One region of the Ruminococcus sp. SR1/5 genome, then DNA from elsewhere that is predicted to be linked to it. Evidence: predicted binding sites of a transcription regulator. Region 1 holds the regulator's gene; the other holds the start of a gene.

Evidence for each region. Region 1 encodes HrcA, which represses chaperone genes, less so after heat shock. Its sites were predicted from a motif close to TGTTAGCACTCNNNNNNNNNGAGTGCTAACA; they were not measured.
Region 2: clpB (ATP-dependent chaperone ClpB) is a predicted target of HrcA. The motif match lies at 7,944-7,974, and genes of this name have one in related genera.

What each region holds. Positions count from the first base shown of each region.
Region 1 is NC_021014.1:3,062,721-3,073,448, forward strand. Features, by position in the region: gene CK1_RS15385 (ABC transporter substrate-binding protein) at 1-911, shown strand, start outside; gene CK1_RS15390 (carbohydrate ABC transporter permease) at 1,009-1,866, shown strand; gene CK1_RS15395 (carbohydrate ABC transporter permease) at 1,878-2,732, shown strand; gene CK1_RS18930 (glycoside hydrolase family 172 protein) at 2,774-3,394, shown strand; gene CK1_RS18935 (glycoside hydrolase family 172 protein) at 3,382-3,882, shown strand; gene CK1_RS15405 (hypothetical protein) at 3,898-4,167, shown strand; gene CK1_RS15410 (ABC transporter substrate-binding protein) at 4,097-5,152, shown strand; gene hrcA (heat-inducible transcriptional repressor HrcA) at 5,328-6,371, shown strand; gene grpE (nucleotide exchange factor GrpE) at 6,390-7,025, shown strand; gene dnaK (molecular chaperone DnaK) at 7,079-8,971, shown strand; partial or broken gene dnaJ (molecular chaperone DnaJ) at 8,993-10,182, shown strand; gene prmA (50S ribosomal protein L11 methyltransferase) at 10,334-10,728, shown strand, end outside.
Region 2 is NC_021014.1:3,248,625-3,259,352, forward strand. Features, by position in the region: gene CK1_RS16290 (ABC transporter ATP-binding protein) at 2-1,834, opposite strand; gene CK1_RS16295 (ABC transporter ATP-binding protein) at 1,831-3,993, opposite strand; gene CK1_RS16300 (MarR family winged helix-turn-helix transcriptional regulator) at 3,986-4,504, opposite strand; gene CK1_RS16305 (DUF4250 domain-containing protein) at 4,806-4,979, opposite strand; gene clpB (ATP-dependent chaperone ClpB) at 5,267-7,849, opposite strand; partial or broken gene CK1_RS16315 (ABC transporter ATP-binding protein) at 8,312-8,518, opposite strand; gene CK1_RS16320 (hypothetical protein) at 8,534-9,196, shown strand; gene CK1_RS16325 (transposon-transfer assisting family protein) at 9,203-9,409, shown strand; gene CK1_RS16330 (lantibiotic protection ABC transporter ATP-binding protein) at 9,722-10,426, shown strand; gene CK1_RS16335 (lantibiotic immunity ABC transporter MutE/EpiE family permease subunit) at 10,427-10,728, shown strand, end outside.

The DNA.
Region 1 (10,728 bases):
TGAATGATACAGTAATGACAGATGATATCGCTGATCAGTTTGCCCAGGGATATGTAAAGAATATGATCACAGATAAGGACGGAAACATTATCGGTGTTCCAGGCTATACAGGATATTTTGCATTCTGGGTAAATCAGGAGATCATGGATGAGGTCGGAATCAAATCCATTGATACAAAAGAGGATTTCATGAAGTATATGAAGGCTGTTTCCAAGGACGGAAGATTCGGCTACGGCGGTTCCTGGGAGAAAACTTATGCATTTAACGAGCTTGCACAGTTTGTAAACATGTTCGGCGGCGATTATTTTGACTGGACCAAAGAGGAAAACAAGGAAGCAGTTCAGTTCCTCCACGATCTGGTTGCTGATAAAGAAACATCCATCGAGCAGATCGCTGATAAATATGAGCAGATGAATCCGAAGATCAATGACGGAAAATACGGATGCTGGTTCATGTGGGGCCTTGGAACAGATTATGCAAAGGCAGATATGCTTGGCGCAGATAAGATCCACATGGAAATGGTACCGGATTTCAGCGGCAAGGGAGAGCGTGCGATCTTTACAGATTCCTGGAGCTATGTTCTCAACAAAGCATCCAAGAATAAAGATGCAGCTGTGAAATTCCTCCAGTATATGGCTGATGAAGGCGGAATGGAAGCTTCCTATAAAGCATTTGACAGATATCCTGCAAGAAAGGATGTTGCAGAGAAGGTAGTTCCGGATTCTGACCCGGCAAAAGAAATGTACAGCAGATATGCAAATGAATGCAATGTACAGGGACGTCCGATGGTGGCACAGACAATGGAATTTATCAGCGATATGGGAACAATCTTCCAGTCCTGTATGAAAGACGAGATTACAGTTGATGAGTTCTGCAAGAAGGCTCAGGATGTGGTAGATATGTATAAGTAAAAGATATAAAAAACAGCAATGTAAAGCAGAGGTAAAAGTCTGCTTTACATTGCTTGATGAACAGGGAGGAAAGTTCCATGACAATAAGCAAAAAAATATGAAGTGGATACCATGGCTTTTGATCCTGCCGGTTGTACTGATTCGAGGTTTTACAACAGTATATCCCATTCTGATGACTGTGAAAAACAGCTTCTTTAATATCAGTATCCTTGCAGGTATCAATGAATTTATAGGCTTCAAGAATTACCTGAAGGTATTTTCTGATCCTAAAGTGCTCACATCGATCAGCTTTACGGCAATATTTGTGGTTGCTTCCATGATCTTTCATGTGATCCTCGGAGTTATCCTGGCACTGATCCTGAATATGAAATTCAAAGGCCGCCGTTTTCTGAGGACCATCGTGCTGATCCCGTGGGCTATGCCTGCAGTAGTAGCCGGTATGGCTGCAAAATGGGCATTTAACAATGATTATGGTCTGATCAATGATTTTATCCGCTGGTTTGTACCGGGTTACCAGAACAGCTGGCTGATCAATACAGGTACTGCAAGAGCAGCGGTAATTGCAATGGACCTGTGGAAGGACCTTCCGTTCTTTGCAATTCTTGTACTTTCCGGACTTCAGTTTATTTCCGGCGATATCTATGAGGCAGCAAAGGTAGACGGTGCAAACGGGATCCAGAGCTTTTTCCGGATCACACTTCCGCTGATCGCAAAAAATGTCCTGACTTTATGTATTCCGTTCACACTCTGGAGACTGACAACCTTCGATCTGGTTTATTCCATGACATCTGGAGGCCCTGGAGAGGATACTGCGCTGATCGCATACAGAATCACAACAGAAGCATTTACAAATCTAAACGTAGGATATGCTTCGGCGCTGGCTATGCTGCTGTTTGTTGTAATGGCGATCTTCAGCTGGCTGAATATACGTGTTATGAATAAGTTTGACAGTTAGGGGGAATTATCGTGAAGAATACAGGAAAATATAATGTTTATCATGGAGTGGTAGCCGTTGGAAGATGGGTTCTGTTTGCAGTTGTGGCTTTTCTGATCCTGTTCCCGGTTTACTGGATCTTTATTTCTTCGATCACACCGTCAGGAGAACTGTTTAAAACACCGATCGATTATCTTCCGGATCATCCCACACTGGAAAGCTATAAATTTCTGATACAGAATGTAGGACTGCTTTCAAAGATCGGAAATACAGTTCTGATCGTAGGCATTACACTTGTGATCAGTACCGTGCTGTGTGCAATGGCTGCCTATGGCTTCTCAAGATTTAACTCAAAGGGAGTTTCTGTTGCATTTGCGTTTGTTCTGGCTACCATGCTGATCCCTGAGGTTGTCACAGCCCGCCCGCTGTATGAGTTTATGCAGAAGGTAAAGCTGTATGATACATATCCGGGACTTATCCTTCTTTATATCAGTACCGTTATACCGTTTACGGTTCTGATCCTCAGAAACTTTGTCGGTGAGATCCCGATCTCACTGGAGGAGGCAGCTGCTATTGACGGCGCATCTTTTTCACAGAGACTGTTTACGATCGTTCTGCCGCTGATGAAGCCGGCAATCGCTACGGTTTGCATTATCAACTTTATTACCTGTCTGAATAACTTTTTCACACCGTTGTTTTATTCAAATGGTATTCAGGTACTTTCTGTTTCCATCGTACAGCTTCCGTTACGTGACAACATGTATGGAGTTCCGTGGGATCTGGTCAGCGCCATGGGATGGATCATCCTTCTTCCGATCATTATCTTTGTAGCTGTTTTTGAGAAACAGATCATGGATGGTATCATGGCAGGTGGAGTAAAAGCGTAAATATAATATTTTTAATTTCCAAAAGAGAGGAGAAAACAGATATGTATCAGGCATTTACAGGCGGACTGGGAGGGATCGCACTTGCAAAGCATGGAAAAAGCCGTGCGATCAACGCAGAAAATCCTCATGGAGAAAAAGGCAGAGGCGGTATGGCTGCAAGTCATCTGGGACCGTCCAGAAAAGGAAGCCCGTGTCTCAGGGATATTGAGCCGGGAACTGTGGTAACTCTGGCAGAAATGGAAGGACCGGGACAGATCAATCATATCTGGATCACCGTTGATAACAAGACTACAGAGGCAGATTGCTTTGTACTGAGAGATCTTGTAATCCGTATGTACTGGGATGACGAGGAAACTCCTTCCGTGGAAAGTCCTCTGGGTGATTTCTTCTGCTGCGGATTCGGAAGGGAATGTTTTGTAAATTCTGTTCCGGTGGCTGTTGTTCCAAACAGGGGCTTTAACTGCTATTTCCCGATGCCGTTTAAGAAGAAAGCAAAGATCACACTGGAAAACCAGCATGCAAATAAAATCCCGGCTTTCTTTTATCAGGTAGATTACTGTCTCTATGATGAGCTTCCGGACGATATTGCTTATTTCCATGCGCAGTGGAGAAGGGAACGGTTGACAGAAAAACAAAAGATTATACAATTTTGGATGGAGTAAAAGGAAAAGGCCATTATATAGGAACCTACATGGCACTTACCACACTGGAACGTTACTGGTGGGGCGAGGGAGAAATGAAGTTTTATATTGACGGAGATGAGGAGTATCCGACCATCTGTGGAACAGGAACGGAAGATTACTTTGGTGGTTCCTGGAGCTTTGCCAAACAGGTGGATGGAAAAACCGTGGAACAGAATTATAACACGCCGTATCTGGGATATCCGTATTATTCTGCCCATGACGAGCTGATCCACAATTTTTATCATAATGATGACTGCCCGCCAATGAGAGGCTTTTACAGATGGCATTTACAGGATCCAATCTGCTTTGAAGAGGATCTTCGCGTTACGATTCAGCAGATAGGCGTCGGATACCGTGGCCTGTTTGAACGACAGGATGATGTGGCAAGTGTAGCGTACTGGTATCAGACACTTCCTCATGCACCGTTCCAGCCGTTGATGTCAAAAGAGGATAGATGGCCCAGATAAAAAGGGTGGTAGAGATTGAAAAAACAGGTATTTTGCGGGGTATTTGCCCTGGCTCTGGCAGTGACAGGATGTGGAGTCCAGAAGAAGGAGGCTGCATCTGATATTGTGCCGGAGAACAGACAGGAACTGACGATCCTTCATGTGGATGCAGGCACAGAAGGCTTTGATTCTTTTATCAGCCAGGCGGAAAAAGATCTTGGAATAAAGATCCATATTGAAAAAATGTCCGGCCAATGCGGACAATCGCCAGGCCAAAATAGCAACTCTTCTGACATCAGGAGATGATTCTGTTGATCTGATCACAGTAAATGATGAGATGATATCCGAATTTAAACATAAGGGATTTCTTCTTCCGCTGGAAGATACGGTTATGACAGAGGAGACAGCGGCGAATTTTCTGCAGGAATACCTGAAAGAAATATGCATGTCAGACGGACATATTTTTTCGGTACCGTTCAGGATGGATATCATGGCATTCTGGGTGAATCAGGAATTGCTGGATCAGGCTGGTCTGGACAGACTCTCCGGTCTCAGTGATCTTGAGATCCTTCAGAAAAAGCTTCAGAATACGGGAAAATATGCATACGGGGATGCATGGGAGATTTCCTACATATATAACAGTATCAGCGAGTATGTCAATTTTTTCGGAGGAGATTATACAGACTGGACGAATCCGAAAACCAGAGAAGCGGCAGAATATATGAAGCGAATGCTGGATACAGGGATGATATCAGAGGAGAATCTGATCGACCAGCATGATCAGCTGAATGAAAAATTTATAAACGGCCAGTATGGATGTATGTTCATGTATACCGGTGCGTTGAGGACCTTTCAGAATGCAGGCGTATATGGAAAAGATAAGATCCATATGGCACTATTGCCGGAATTTGCCAAGAAGGTGACCAATATCGCAACCTGGCAGTATGTACTGAATAAAAATTCTGATCATAAAGAAGCAGCTCTGAAGTTCCTTCAGTATGTGTCCGGATATGAGGCAAGCAAAAATTACGGACAGCTGACCAAAATGTGTCCGGCAAGACTGGATGTGATCGAGGATAAGAATTTTGATCTGGATGGCATTGAAATGATCCGGCAATATCTGAAAGATTATAAGCTGAAAGCAAGACCACTGTGTGCCGATTCCATAGAAGCTATTTCGGCTATGGGTACGGAATTTCAGAAATATGTGCTGGGACAGAAAACAGAAGCGGAATTTTTTGCCGGGGCACAGAAATGCATAGACCAGTATTACAAAAAAGCATCGTACTGATGCTTTTTTTGTTGCGAAAAAATAAGAACTTTTTTTCAAAACATATTGACAAATATTTTACATGGTGATATCTTAAAGACTGTAGATGTTAGCACTCCACTAAAATGAGTGCTAACAGATATAAAAAAGAATCAACATCCGTCAGGAAAGAATAAAAAGGAAAGGAGATGGATTCATGGAAGAGGTGTTGAATGAGCGCAAGCAAAAAATCTTAAAAGCAATCATCAAGACCTATATGGAAACCGGAGAACCGGTTGGTTCCAGGACCATTTCCAAGTATGCGGATCTCAATGTCAGTTCCGCAACGATCCGAAATGAAATGTCAGACCTGACAGATATGGGCTATATCGTCCAGCCTCATACCTCAGCAGGAAGGATTCCTTCAGATAAGGGCTACAGACTTTACGTCAATGAGCTAATGAAGGAGAAGGAAGCGGAGGTCGCAGAGCTGCGAGATCTGATCATTGAGAAGACAGATAAGATGGATAAGGTGCTTAAGAAGGTTGCGAAGGTTCTTGCTTCCAATACCAACTATGCTACCATGGTTTCCGTTCCGCAGTACAGCGGCAACAAGATCAAGTTCATCCAGCTGTCGAGGATGAGCGAGCTTCAGCTTGTGGCAGTGGTTGTCAGTGACAACAACACAGTCCGGAACCAGATCATCAATCTGGATGAGGAAATGGACGACCAGACGATCCTGAAACTGAATCTTCTTCTTAACACCAATCTCAATGGGATCCCGATCCAGGATATCAACCTTGGGATGATCGCCAGACTGAAGGAACAGGCAGGCAGCCACAGCGGTGTGGTGGCAACGGTTCTGGATGCAGTGGCAGCCACCATTCATGTGGAAGAGGAAGATATGGAGATCTATACTTCAGGTGCAACTAACATCTTCAAGTATCCGGAGCTTGCCGATAAAGAGAAGGCAACGGAGCTGATCTCCGCATTTGAGGAGAAGCATGAACTTGCCGATCTTGTAAAAGAACAGATGTCAGATGGAGAGAATACAGGAATCCAGGTTTACATCGGTGATGAGATGCCAATCCAGACCATGAAGGACTGCAGCATTGTAACTGCCAGATATGAACTGGGAGACGGAATGTACGGAACCATCGGGATCATCGGTCCCAAACGAATGGATTATGAGAATGTAGTGGACAGTCTGAAGGAACTGAAGAATCATCTGGATGACGTTTTGAAAAAGAAGAAAACTTAGAAAGGCGGTAGAAAAAAAGTGTCGGAGGAAACAAAGAAAACATCCGAAGAGCAGGAAGCGGAGAAGGAAATCCCCGTAACTGACGGAGATCAGGAAGAAGAAAACCTGACACCGGAGGGAGAAGATCTGCCGGAGGAAGAAAACAATACTCCAGGCGAAGAAGCTGCCTCAGAGGATAAAAAAGAAGAAAAATCAAAAACTTCCTTCTTCGGAAAGAAGAAAAAAGATAAATCTGAGCAGAAGGTGGAGGAACTTACCGATCGCCTGAAGCGTACCATGGCTGAATTTGACAATTTCCGTAAAAGAACGGAAAAAGAAAAATCCAGTATGTACATCATCGGAGCAAAAGAGATCGTTGAAAAGATCCTGCCGGTTGTGGATAACTTCGAAAGAGGTCTTGCACAGGCACAGGAAGGCGATGCTTTTGCAGATGGAATGAAAATGATCTACAAGCAGCTTACCACAACACTGGATGAGCTTGGTGTGAAGCCGATCGAAGCAGTGGGAAAGGAATTCAACCCGGATTTCCATAATGCAGTGATGCATGTGGAGGATGAAGAGGTTGGAGAGAACATCGTGGTGGAAGAATTCCAGAAGGGTTACACCTACAAGGATTTCGTAGTACGCCACAGTATGGTAAAGGTTGCGAACTAACTGACAACAAACTTTATTTTAACAGATACAGACTAAAACAGGAGGAAAAAATCATGGGAAAGATTATTGGTATTGACTTAGGTACAACAAACAGCTGTGTAGCCGTAATGGAAGGTGGACAGCCGACAGTTATCGCAAATACAGAAGGCGCAAGAACAACACCATCCGTTGTAGCATTCACAAAAACAGGAGAGCGTCTGGTAGGTGAGCCTGCAAAACGTCAGGCAGTTACAAATGCAGACAGAACGATCTCCTCTATCAAAAGAGAGATGGGTACCGATTACCGTGTAACCATCGATGACAAGAAATATTCTCCACAGGAGATCTCCGCAATGATCCTTCAGAAACTGAAAAAGGATGCAGAGGCATATCTTGGTGAGAAAGTAACAGAGGCAGTTATCACAGTTCCGGCTTACTTCAACGATGCTCAGCGTCAGGCTACCAAAGATGCAGGTAAGATCGCAGGTCTTGATGTAAAACGTATCATCAACGAGCCTACAGCAGCAGCTCTTGCATATGGTCTTGACAATGAGAAAGAGCAGAAGATCATGGTATACGACCTTGGCGGCGGTACATTCGATGTATCCGTGATCGAGATCGGTGATGGTGTTATCGAGGTTCTTTCCACAGCTGGTAACAACCGTCTTGGTGGAGATGACTTTGATAAGAAGGTCACAGATTACATGCTTTCCGAGTTCAAGAGAACAGAGGGCGTAGACTTAAGCAACGATAAGATGGCTCTTCAGAGACTGAAAGAGGCAGCTGAGAAGGCTAAGAAAGAGCTTTCTTCTGCAACAACAACAAACATCAACCTTCCGTTCATCACAGCTACAGCTGAGGGACCGAAGCATTTCGATATGAACCTTACAAGAGCTAAATTTGATGAGCTGACACATGATCTTGTAGAGATGACTGCAGAGCCGGTTCGCCGTGCACTGTCTGATGCAGGTATCACAGCTTCCGAGCTTGGCCAGGTACTTCTGGTTGGTGGTTCTTCCCGTATCCCGGCTGTACAGGATAAGGTAAGACAGTTAACTGGCAAAGAGCCAAGCAAGAACCTGAACCCGGATGAGTGTGTTGCACTTGGTGCTTCCGTACAGGGTGGTAAACTTGCAGGTGATGCAGGTGCCGGTGATATCCTTCTTCTGGATGTTACCCCACTGTCACTGTCCATCGAGACAATGGGTGGTATCGCAACTCGTCTGATCGAGAGAAATACTACAATTCCTACAAAGAAGAGCCAGATCTTCTCCACAGCAGCAGATAACCAGACAGCTGTAGATATCAACGTTGTACAGGGTGAGCGTCAGTTCGCGAAAGACAACAAATCCCTCGGCCAGTTCCGTCTGGATGGAATCCCGCCAGCACGTCGTGGAGTTCCGCAGATTGAGGTAACATTTGATATTGATGCCAACGGTATCGTTAATGTATCCGCTAAAGACCTTGGAACAGGTAAAGAGCAGCACATCACAATCACAGCTGGTTCCAATATGTCCGATTCCGATATCGACAAAGCTGTCAAAGAAGCAGCTGAGTTCGAGGCTCAGGATAAGAAACGTAAAGAGGCTATCGACACAAGAAACAATGCAGACTCCATGGTATTCCAGGTTGAGAATGCACTGAAAGAAGCTGGCGACAAGCTTGACGCAAACGATAAAGCAAGTGTTGAGGCTGACCTCAATGCACTGAAAGATCTTCTTGCACAGACAGCAAATGCTCAGGAGCTTACTGATTCTCAGGTTGCAGACATCAAGGCTGCACAGGAGAAGATGATGGAGAGCGCTCAGAAGCTGTTCTCCAAGATGTATGAGCAGACTCAGGGAGCTCAGGGTCAGGCTGGTCCGGGACCGGATATGGGCAACATGGGCGGAAACGCTGGTGCTCAGGGCGGAAATGAAGCAGGATACGGCGATGATGTTGTAGATGCTGATTACAAGGAAGTCTAAGACAAGTAGGAAATAATTACAATGGCTGATAAAAGAGATTATTATGAAGTCTTAGGTGTGGATAAAAACGCCGACGACGCAACATTAAAAAAGCATATCGTAAGCTGGCCAAGAAATATCACCCGGATGTAAATCCGGGTGATAAAGAGGCTGAGGCGAAGTTCAAAGAGGCGACAGAGGCTTACTCCGTTTTAAGTGATGCCGACAAGAGAAGACAGTATGATCAGTTTGGTCATGCAGCATTCGAAAACGGCGGCGGAGGCGGAGCCGGCGGCTTTGGTGGATTCGACTTCAACGGTGCGGATATGGGAGACATCTTCGGAGATATCTTCGGAGACCTGTTCGGCGGCGGAGGCAGAACCAGACGGGCCAACAATGGACCGATGAAGGGTGCCAACCTTCGTGCACGTGTGAACATTACTTTTGAGGAAGCGGTTTTCGGATGCGAGAAAGAGCTGGAGATCGTTCTGAAGGATGAGTGTACCACATGTCACGGAACCGGAGCGAAACCTGGAACATCACCGGTCACATGTCCGAAATGTAAAGGCCAGGGTCAGATCGTTTACACCCAGCAGTCCATGTTTGGTATGGTACGTAATGTTCAGACCTGTCCGGACTGTAACGGAACCGGTAAGGTGATCAAGGACAAATGCAGTGCCTGCCGTGGAACCGGATATACTTCTTCCAGAAAGAAGATCCAGGTATCTGTACCGGCCGGTATCGACAATGGCCAGTGCATCCGTATCCGTGAAAAAGGTGAGCCGGGAACCAACGGCGGTCCGAGAGGAGATCTGCTGGTTGAGGTAAATGTAGCCCGTCATCCGATCTTCCAGAGACAGGATATGAATATCTTTTCAACAGCTCCGATCACATTTGCACAGGCTGCACTTGGCGGTGAGATGCGTATTAATACCGTTGACGGTGAGGTTTCCTATGAGGTGAAACCGGGAACACAGACAGATACAAGAATCCGCCTGAAGGGCAAAGGTGTTCCGTCATTACGTAACAAGAATGTTCGTGGTGACCACTATGTAACCCTGGTAGTCCAGACTCCGACAAATCTCAATGAGGAAGCAAAGAAAGCTCTGGAAGCTTTTGATGCGGCATGTGGAAACCGTCCGTCAGAGGACAGCACATCCGAGACTTCCGAAAAAACCGAAAAGAAGAAAAAAGGTTTCCGTGAGAAAGTTAAGGAAATGTTTGAGGAATAAATAAAGTGAAAACAGGAAAGAGGCACAAAATGCCTCTTTCTTTTTTTCTGTATTCGTGTATATTAAAAGAAGTGCCCGTTTTCAGGAAAACAGGCAACAGACAGGAAAAGAAATCCGTAAATGTGTATACAGCATAAGGAGATATAGAAATATGAAATGGAACCGTTTTACACTTAAGACAAAAACAGAGGCAGAGGATATTGTGATCTGTACACTTGCCGAGGTGGGAATTGAAGGTGTGGAGATCCAGGACAAGCAGCCGCTGACCGATGAGGATAAGGCACAGATGTTTGTGGATATTATGCCGGAAGGACCAGCAGATGACGGGATCGCATATCTGAACTTCTATCTGGAAGAGGATGCGGATACCGAGGCAATCCTGAAAGATGTGAAGGCTGCACTGGAGGATCTGAGAAGCTTTGTGGATATCGGAGAGGCAACCATCACAGAATCCCAGACAGAGGACAAGGACTGGATCAATAACTGGAAACAGTACTTCCATCAGTTCTATGTAGACGACATTCTGATCGTACCGTCCTGGGAAGA
Region 2 (10,728 bases), 190 kb from region 1:
ATTATGCCTGTTTTTGTTCAAACTGACTGTTATACAGATCCGCATAGAAGCCCTTCCGTGCCAGCAGCTCTTCATGATCTCCCTGCTCAATGATATCTCCGTCCTTCATCACCAGGATCAGATCTGCATCCTTAATGGTAGAAAGTCTGTGGGCGATAACAAAGCTGGTTCTGCCCTTCATCAGGTTATCCATAGCCTTCTGGATCTGCATTTCTGTTCTTGTATCAACGGAAGATGTGGCCTCATCCAGAATCAGGATCTTATTGTCTGCCAGGATCGCTCTTGCAATGGTAAGCAACTGCTTCTGCCCCTGAGAAACATTACTGGTCTCCTCATCCAGGACCATCTGATAGCCGCCGGGCTGCTGCATGATAAAGTTGTGGATATGGGCCGCTTTTGCTGCTGCGATCACCTCTTCATCCGTTGCGTCCAGTCTTCCGTAGCGGATATTTTCCATAATGGTTCCGGAAAACAGCCAAGTGTCCTGCAACACCATTCCGAACATCTCACGGAGATTGCTGCGGTTGAAGTTCCGGATATCATGTCCGTCAACCTTGATGCTTCCGCCATTTACATCATAAAAACGCATCAGCAGCTTTACGATCGTCGTTTTTCCTGCACCTGTAGGTCCTACAATGGCGATCTTCTGACCGTCATGCACATCTGCGGAAAAATCATTTACAATGATCTTATCCGGATTATAACCGAATTTCACATGCTCAAACTGTACATTTCCTTCCAGTCCCTCAATGGAATCCGGGTTCTCCGGCTGAAGTTCTTCCTCCGGCTCCTCAAGAAATTCAAATACCCGCTCAGAAGCTGCCGCCGAGGACTGCAGAAGGTTTGTAACCTGGGCGATCTGCTGGATCGGCTGTGTAAAGTTACGGATATACTGGAAGAAGGACTGGATATCTCCAACCTCGATAGTTCCTTTGATGGCAAAAATCCCTCCGAGAAGTGCCACCATCACATATCCCAGATTTCCCACAAACTGCATGATCGGCATCATCATTCCGGAAAAGAACTGTGACTTCCATGCAGACTCATAAAGCTTCTGGTTGTCATGCTCAAATTCCTTCAGCGCATCCTGCTCTTTGTTGAATACTCTTACCACATCATGGCCGCCGAAATTTTCCTCAACCTGACCATTTACTTTTCCCAGATACTCCTGCTGTGCCTGGAAATATTTCTGGGAGTGTTTCATTACTTTATTAATGATAAGCATGGAAACCGGCAGGATCAGCACTGCTGCCAGTGTCATCCACACGTTGATGGAAAGCATCATGATAAATACACCGATCAGTGTTGTTACGGATGTGATCAGCTGTGTCATGCTCTGGTTGATGCTCATCTGCAGGGTATCCACATCATTTGTCACCCTGGAAAGGATCTCACCGTTTGTTCTGCTCTCGAAATAATTCATTGGCAGACGGTTGATCTTCTTTGAAATATCCTTTCGGAGATTGTATGTAACATCATTGGAGATCCCCGTCATGACAAATCCCTGGATCAGGGAAAAGCATGCACTTGCCACATACAGTCCCAAAGTCCACAGAAGGATCATTCCGATCTTACCGAAATCAATACCGCCTGTACCGTTTACCTTAGCAACCAGACCATTGAACAGCTCTGTGGTAGCTTTTCCAAGTATCTTCGGGCCTGCAATATTAAACGCTGTACCTGCCACTGCAAAGATAAACATCAGGATAAAACGAAATTTATATCTGCCCATATAGCCAAAGAGCTTTTTCATGGAGTCTTTGAAGTCCTTGGCCTTCTCTGTTGGCTGCATTCCGTGTCCGCCCATCGGACCTCTTCTTCTCTGCTGACTCATGCCAATTCCTCCTCTGATAACTGACTCATGGCAATCTGGCGATATACCTCGCAGGACTTCATCAGCTCCTTATGGCTTCCGATCCCTGCCATATGTCCATCGTCCAGTACAAGGATCTTATCTGCATTTAAGATCGTACTGATACGCTGTGCCACGATAATGGTTGTTGCTTCTTTTGTATGTTCTTTCAGCGCTTTTCGAAGTGTGCTGTCTGTTTTGAAATCCAGTGCGGAAAAGCTGTCATCAAAGATAAAGATCTCCGGATCTTTTGCGATAGCTCTGGCAATGGAAAGCCTCTGCTTCTGTCCACCGGAAACATTGCTTCCTCCCTGTGCGATCGGAGTCTTATATCGCTCCGGCTTGGTGTCGATAAACTCCGTAGCCTGTGCAACCTCTGCTGCTTTTTTCACTGCATCTTCCGAAATCTCTGTCTTTCCGTAACGGATATTGGAATCAATGGTTCCTGAGAAAAGTACACCCTTCTGCGGAACATAACCGATCCTGTCACGGACATCCTTCTGTGTCATTTTCCGGACATCCACGCCATCCACTTTCACAGATCCTTCTGTTGCATCATAGAAACGCGGGATCAGATTGATCAGTGTACTCTTACCGCTTCCTGTACTTCCGATGATCGCTACTGTCTCACCTTTTTCTGCCTTGAAGGAAATGTCTGTGATAACATTCTCTCCTGCCTCCGGATATGCGAAGCTTACATGATCAAATTCTACAGTCCCCTTCACATCCTGGGAAGGCTGTACCGGATCCTCCGGATCCTGGACACTGACTTCTGTCTCAAGCACCTCGTTGATACGGCGTGCAGATACATTTGCTCTCGGCAGCATGATAGACATTGCTGTGATCATCAAAAATGACATGATGATCTGCATTGCATACTGGATAAACGCCATAACATCACCAACCTGCATGCTTCCGCTGTCTACTGCATAAGAACCGCTGTAGATGGTCAGTACGGAAACTGCGTTCATGATCAGCATCATCACCGGCATCATAAATGTCATACAACGGTTTACAAAGAGGTTTGTCTTCGTCAGAGTGATATTTGCATCCTCAAAACGCTCCTCCTCGTGTTTCTCCCGGCTGAATGCACGGATAACCGGAATACCGGTAAGGATTTCTCTTGTTACCAGGTTCAGCTTATCTACCATGGTCTGCAGGGCTGTAAATTTCGGCATTGCGATCCTGAACAGCATTGCCATAAATGCCATGATCAGTACAATGGCCACCCCAAGGATCCATGTCATGGAGGAATCTCTCTGAAGCACGCGGATCACACCACCGATTCCAAGGATCGGCGCGTAAAGCACGATACGGAACATCATAGCCATTACCTGCTGGATCTGCTGGATATCGTTCGTGCATCGTGTGATCAGGGATGCTGTTGAAAACTTATGGTACTCTCTGCTGGAAAAACCTATGACTTTGTTATAAACCAGCCCACGGAGATCATGTCCCATAGATGCAGCAACTCTGGATGAAAGAAATACCACACATACTGCAGCCATCATGGTGACCAGTGCCATCAGCACCATGCGGATACCTGTTGCTTTCATGTAATCCATCTGTATGGCATCCACATCTTCACCCATAGCTTCATATTCTACACGAACATAGGAAACACCTGCCTGTGTGATGATGGATTCCTGCATCTTGTCGATCTTTTCTCCGACCTGGTCCTTCATAGCAGCCAAAGCCTCTGCCGGCATCTGAGAAAGAGCCGCCAGTGGATCCGTCCCTTCCGGGATTCCCATTTTTGCAAGAGCTGCCTTTGATTCCTCACTGTCGGACGTCAGAGTAGAAACGATCACCATCGGTTTGCCGAAGATATCGTTGAGTTCTTCTCTGTCTTCTTTGGAGATTTTATCCTTTAATACCAGATCATCTCCCTCTTCCTCATAAAATCCATCCACAGTTTTCGCATCATCCTCTTCCATAAACAGCTTCAGACTGTCCATAGACGTCTTTCTGATCTTCTCAGGAACACTGTCTTCAATACCGTTCTGCTGAATTCCCACATTAATGATATTTGATGTGTAATTCGGCAGAGACAGATCGCAGTATGCCTGAAGAAAAAGAAGCGCAATGATGAGTACGATGTAACCTGCAGATCGTTTCAGATATTTCATCAGTTTAATCACGTTTCTGTTCCTTCCTTTCTGTCATTTCATCCGGATGAAGCTTTTCTATGGCTTCCTCCGGCTGGATCTTTTCGATATTTACAAGGATCTGCTCCAGAAATCTCCGAAGCAGGCACTGTTCCGCCTCACTGAAGCCTTCCATCATCACAGCCTCATTTTTATGGATCCGTTCCAGTGCTTTTGCCTTGATTTCCTTTCCCTTTTCTGTCATGTAGATCCTGGTCACACGCTGGTCCTTTTCATTCGGTTTCTTATAAAGAAAGCCTGCTTTCTCCAGTCTCTGTATCGATACATTTACCGTAGGCGGCTTGATATGCAGGATCTTTGCAATTTCCCGCTGACTCAGGCCATCCCTTCCGGACACAAGCCCCAGAACCGGTATCTGTCCCGGATAAATCCCAAGCTCCTGCATCTGACCAAAGCATTTCGTCATAAAATAACGGTCTACCTTCATAAACAGAGATAAAAAGCTGCTCTGCCTTTCTTTCTCATCTTCCTCCTTACAAAACACGCTGTCACTCCTCTCTCATCCGATCAGACACCTGCTCTTTGTTAATGATATACGAAGCAGTGATCTTCTTTTTTAATTAGTCGGCTAACTATATATAATATACATCTGCACAAAAAATGCAACTGGTTTTTGTGAATTTTACACTTTTTTAAGATTTACAGCTTCTTTAATTTCCACCTGAAATCTATTAATTAATTTGTCAAGCTAATTTATTTTCTGCTGTTTTTCCTATTTTTTCGCAAAAAAAATACCCGCTTCGTTTTTTATTCGAAACGGGTACTTCTTTCTGTTCCTGATTTTCTTATACAAACTGATTCACAGCCGGATCATAAGCATAATCGATCATGTCAAGCTTATCCTCCAGTTCTTTCCGGTTAAGTCCTCTGTCCTCACAGAAGGCATCCAGGGATCTGTAAAAATCCCGCAGCTGTGTATTTACGTAACTTAAAAGCATTACCGGGTCCTTTGGTATCATAATCTGTTTCCATCCTTTTATCTGATATTTATCCAATATCCCAGATGCTGCTGGATAGCTGTCTGATCTGAAATATCAGATTTACTATCTTACCAATTCTATTTTTTGTCAAGAGCCAGTAAAAAAATTTTTCAGGATTTTTTATTTCTTCAGTATCTGATAAAAATATTCCATTCCTTGTCCCCAAAAAAGAACTGCCTGGTTCCGATTTTCATCCTGAAATGGATTTCTATCAGAACCGACAGTTCTTTTCCTTGTCAATCTATCATAACTTTATGGAGTTATTTTTACTTCGTGCTGACGGTAAACGCTCCGTCCTTCACATCCAGCACAATGGTATCTCCGGCATGTACATCACCGGAAAGGATCTTCTTGGCTGTCAGTGTCTCCACATAATTCTGGAGATAACGCTTCAGAGGACGTGCGCCGTAAACCGGATCATAACCGTTATCCACTACCATCTGTTTGGCAGCATCTGTAAGCTCCAGAGAAAGCTCCTGGTCAGCCAGACGGTCGCTGAGCTCTTTGACCATAAGATCTACGATCTTACCTACATTATCCTTGGTCAGCGGCTTGAACATGATGATCTCATCCAGACGGTTCAGAAATTCCGGACGGAAATGACCACGAAGATCATTCATAACCTGTTCCTGTGCCTCCGGTTTGATATCTCCCTTCTCGTCGATACCGTCAAGAAGGTACGGAGAACCAATGTTGGAAGTCATGATCAGGATCGTATTCTTAAAATCAACCGTACGTCCCTGTGAATCCGTGATACGTCCATCGTCCAGTACCTGCAGAAGTACATTGAATACATCCGGGTGAGCCTTCTCGATCTCATCAAAAAGAACAACACTGTACGGTTTTCTTCGAACGGCCTCTGTCAGCTGTCCGCCTTCCTCATATCCGACATATCCTGGAGGCGCTCCGATCAGACGGGACACGGAATATTTCTCCATGTACTCACTCATATCGATACGGACCATATTCTGCTCATCGTCAAACAGTGTGGCAGCCAGAGTCTTGGCAAGCTCTGTTTTACCAACACCGGTTGGTCCGAGGAACAGGAATGAACCGATTGGCTTTGTGGGATCCTTGATTCCGGCTTTGGAACGAAGGATCGCATCTGTTACAAGACGAACACCCTCATCCTGTCCTACTACACGTTTGTGCAGCTCATCCTCAAGGCCCAGCAGCTTGGTTCTCTCACCTTCTGTCAGCTTGGTTACCGGAATACCGGTCCATCTGGAAATGATACGAGCAATCTCATCATCTGTGACAGCCTCATGTACCAGGCTTCTGTCACTCTCCTTAACCTGCTTTTCCTCAACTTCCAGCTGCTGCTGAAGCTTCGGCAGCTCGCCATACTGCAGCTCTGCTGCTTTCTCCAGATCGTAATTCTGTTTTGCTTTCTGGATCTGTTTATTGATATCCTCGATCTGCTCACGTAATTTCTGAAGCTTCTCTACGGAATGCTTCTCATTATCCCACTGAGCTTTCTGGGTATTAAAAGTATCTCTCAGCTCTGCAAGTTCTTTCTGCAGATCAGCCAGACGCTCTTTACTTAAGTTGTCAGTTTCTTTTTTCAGGGCAGACTCTTCAATCTCCAGCTGCATGATCTTACGTCTCTGCTCATCCAGCTCTGTCGGCATGGAATCCAGCTCCGTCTTGATCAGCGCACAGGCTTCATCAACAAGGTCGATTGCCTTATCCGGGAGAAAACGGTCTGTAATGTATCTGTGTGAAAGTGTGGCAGCTGCAACCAATGCACTGTCTGTGATCTTAACACCGTGGAATACCTCATATCTTTCCTTCAGACCACGGAGAATGGAAATGGTATCTTCCACTGTCGGCTCATTTACCATAACCGGCTGGAAACGACGGGCAAGTGCAGCATCCTTCTCAATATACTGGCGGTACTCATCCAGAGTTGTTGCACCGATACAGTGCAGCTCACCTCTGGCAAGCATAGGCTTCAGCATGTTTCCTGCGTCCATGGCGCCGTCTGTCTTACCTGCACCCACGATCAGATGAAGCTCATCGATAAACAGAATGATCTGTCCTTCGCTCTTTTTCACTTCCTCAAGTACCGCTTTCAGACGTTCCTCAAACTCGCCACGATACTTGGCACCTGCAACCAGCGCACCCATATCCAGGGCAAAAATCTTCTTATTCTTAAGACCTTCCGGTACATCTCCTGCCACAATACGCTGTGCCAGTCCCTCGATGGCTGCTGTTTTACCAACGCCAGGCTCACCGATGAGAACCGGGTTGTTCTTGGTCTTACGGGAAAGGATACGGATAATATTCCGGATCTCCATATCACGGCCGATCACCGGATCAAGCTTCTGATTCTTCGCCTTCTCCACAAGATCCTCACCGTATTTATTCAGGGTATCATAGGTTGCCTCCGGGTTGTCACTGACAACTCTCTGGTTTCCCCTGACTGTAGATAATGCCTGAAGAAAACGCTCTCTGGTGATTCCGAATTCATTGAATAGCTTCTTCATGCTCGGGCTTGGATTCTTCAGCATGGAAAGAAACAGATGCTCAACCGATACATACTCATCTCCCATAGCCTTCGCTTCGTCCTCTGCACTGACCAGTGCCTTGTTCAGATACTGACCAAATCGAAGCTCTCCACCGGAAACCTTAACTCTGGCATCCAGTGCCCTCTTAACTGTGTCAATAAAATATTCCTTCTGGATTTCCATCTTCTCGATCAGCTTGAGGATCAGGCTATCCTCCTGTGTCAGCAAGGCATACAGAAGGTGTTCCTCTTCGATCTCCTGATTGCCATATTCATAAGCAATCTTTTCAAGATCCTGGACAGCCTGTACGGATTTCTGTGTAAATTTACTGATATTCATAGGCTTTCCTCCTATTCTATGAAAAGCATTTCCAATATTCGCATACCGGAAATGCTGTGCTTTTTTCTTGTTCTAGGAGAACTATAACACTATTTGTTAGCACTGTCAAGAGGTGAGTGCTAATTTTTGTGTTATTTTTTGCAACCGTAAAATGAAAAACTAATTTCCGCCTTTAGCCCTTTATGCTCTTTTATTGGAAGGTGTTTCTTTACGAGCTCAAGTTTCAACTCCTTACTATACTGTTTCCTAGACATAAAAATATGCTCCTCATATGATAGATTTTTGGATATTTCCATTGTCTACCATATGGGGAGCATATCAATCCAACGGTTTTCAGTGCTTTTTTCATATTACTTTATTGAATATCCCTCATTCTGCCTATATAAGTGAAACTTAGCGAAACTTAAATTAAATCTCTTTCAGACAATTCAATTTGGATATTCACCAACTGTGGATTATTTCTCAGTGCACCAGTTTCCAACTTACCGCCTGCTGCCTTGCATCCACAAATCTCTTATAAATACCTTCCTGTTTCATTAATTGCTCATGTGTTCCCTGCTGTGCAATTCTTCCTTTTTCAACAACCGCAATCTGGTCTGCATGTCTGACTGTTTTTAATCTGTGGGCAATCATAATAATCGTTTTTTCCTTTGTAAGTGCATCTACTGCATCCATGCGGTGGAGTTGACCGGCACACAGGGCGGCACCATCCGGGGTAATCTCTATGAGCTGGACTATCAGCAGCATTTCCGGCACGTCGTTGAAGCCTCCCAGCCGGTGAGCGTGAACCGGCTCTTTTATGAGCATGGAACCCGTGACATCCCGGATGGCCAGTATTTTGACGGAAGCCCTGACCGGGTGTTGGGAAATTTCCTGCGGTATGAGGCCCAGCCCCATGACCCGGCTGTGCTGCAGGAGGCTTTACGGCAGGAGCAGCACAGCCGGGGGCGGGCCGTCCCCGGCGACTTCAAAGCCCACGTTACGGCTTTGCATGACAGCTGGATTGAAACCGAGGCCCGGCGCATCGTGGATAAGCTGAAAGATCTGTCCGCGCCCAACAGCCCCAACAAGACACATTTTATGGTGGAGATCTCACCGCACTTTGACGCACTGGCTTCCACCAAGGACAATGACCGGCTCTTTGCCATGCTGCCCTATAAGTCCCTGTGCTTTACCAGCATAAAAGACCGACACGGGGTATATGCCATGATTAACAAAGATGAGCGCCGTGATGTGAGTATTCGCAAGCCCCGGCCATCTATCCGCAAGCAGCTTGCCGACAGCAAACAGGCCACCAGCCCGAAAAAGGCGGCGGCCAGAACCAAGAAAAATGAATTGGAGGTATGAGGAATGATGCACTTTATCGTGGAAGAAGAAAATTTGATCTGTATGTACCACAACGCAGACCGACGCAGGACGATAGGCAAGATCACCGCAGCCATGCCGGGTATGGACGGGGATATGTGGACGCTGGCCCAGCAGACCCTTTCCAAGCTGAAACGTATGACGGATTCTGACTATGACAGCCAGAAATTCTATTTCACAGACGAGAACGAATAAATAACAGCAGACGCCGGGCGCGGCGGCCATGTGGCCGCTTGCGTCCGGCGTCTTTTCTTTTTGCCTGTTCCTACGCATTTAGAACCCAGTATTGACGGGGATAGGATAAAACACTCACATACCCCGCCGACTATGCGGGAAAAACCTTGAAATATAGGGCTTTTTAAGGCCCTAAATGCGTAGGTTGGTGCTTTGTTGCGATATGCTCCACGGTTACGGTGTATTGTTCATATTCTGTTTTCGGGAATCTTTATGAAATCTTCAAAATTGCCCGGTATGCTATCCGTAGAATCAAAGAAAGGACTTGATTATATGGATATGATTTTGAAAACGACTGACCTCTGCAAAAATTTCAAGGGGCAAATGGCGGTAAACAATGTGTCACTGAACATCCGGCGCAACTCGGTTTATGGTCTGCTGGGGCCGAATGGGGCTGGCAAATCCACGATCTTAAAAATGCTCACCGGCATTTTGCGCCCCACATCGGGAAGCATCGAGTTTGACGGCCACCCGTGGAAGCGGAATGATCTGGAGCATATCGCTGCTTTGATTGAGATGCCCCCGCTTTACGAAAATCTGACTGCATACGAAAATCTCAAAGTCAGAACTACATTGCTCGGCCTGGACGATGCACGAATTAACGAGGTATTGCAAATTGTCCAGCTCACGAATACCGGCAAGAAACGGGCCGGGCAGTTTTCTCTTGGTATGAAGCAGCGGCTTGGTATTGCTATTGCATTGCTGAACAGTCCCCAGCTTTTGATTCTGGATGAACCGACTAACGGCCTTGACCCTTTAGGGATTGAGGAACTTCGAGAGTTAATTCGCTCTTTTCCCTGCAAAGGGATTACAGTTATTTTGTCCAGCCATATTCTGTCAGAAGTCCAGCAGATTGCAGATCATGTGGGTATCATTGCTGGCGGCGTCCTTGGATATGAGGGAGAGCTTCGCGCCGGTGAAGATTTGGAACAACTCTTTATGGATGTTATTCGCAGAAATGGTAAGGAGGGATATTAAATGGAGATGGCATATATTCAGGCAGAGAACCTAAAGCATAAGAGAACTTTCACAAAAACGCTGATCGTTCTGGCCCCGTTTGTAACTGCGCTTATGAACTTTTTTGCCCCTCTTTGGTTCCAGCTCAATTCTTATAATTGGTGGTATAACCTGCTTTATCCTGGATTCCTTACGCTCACCTGTGCCTTGATTGAACAGCGGGATAATGGCAAACTAAAATATCGTGCCGTTGCTTCATTGCCTGTTTCGCAGAACAAAGTCTGGAAAGCAAAAATTGGAGTGGCCGGTATTTACTCCTGTGT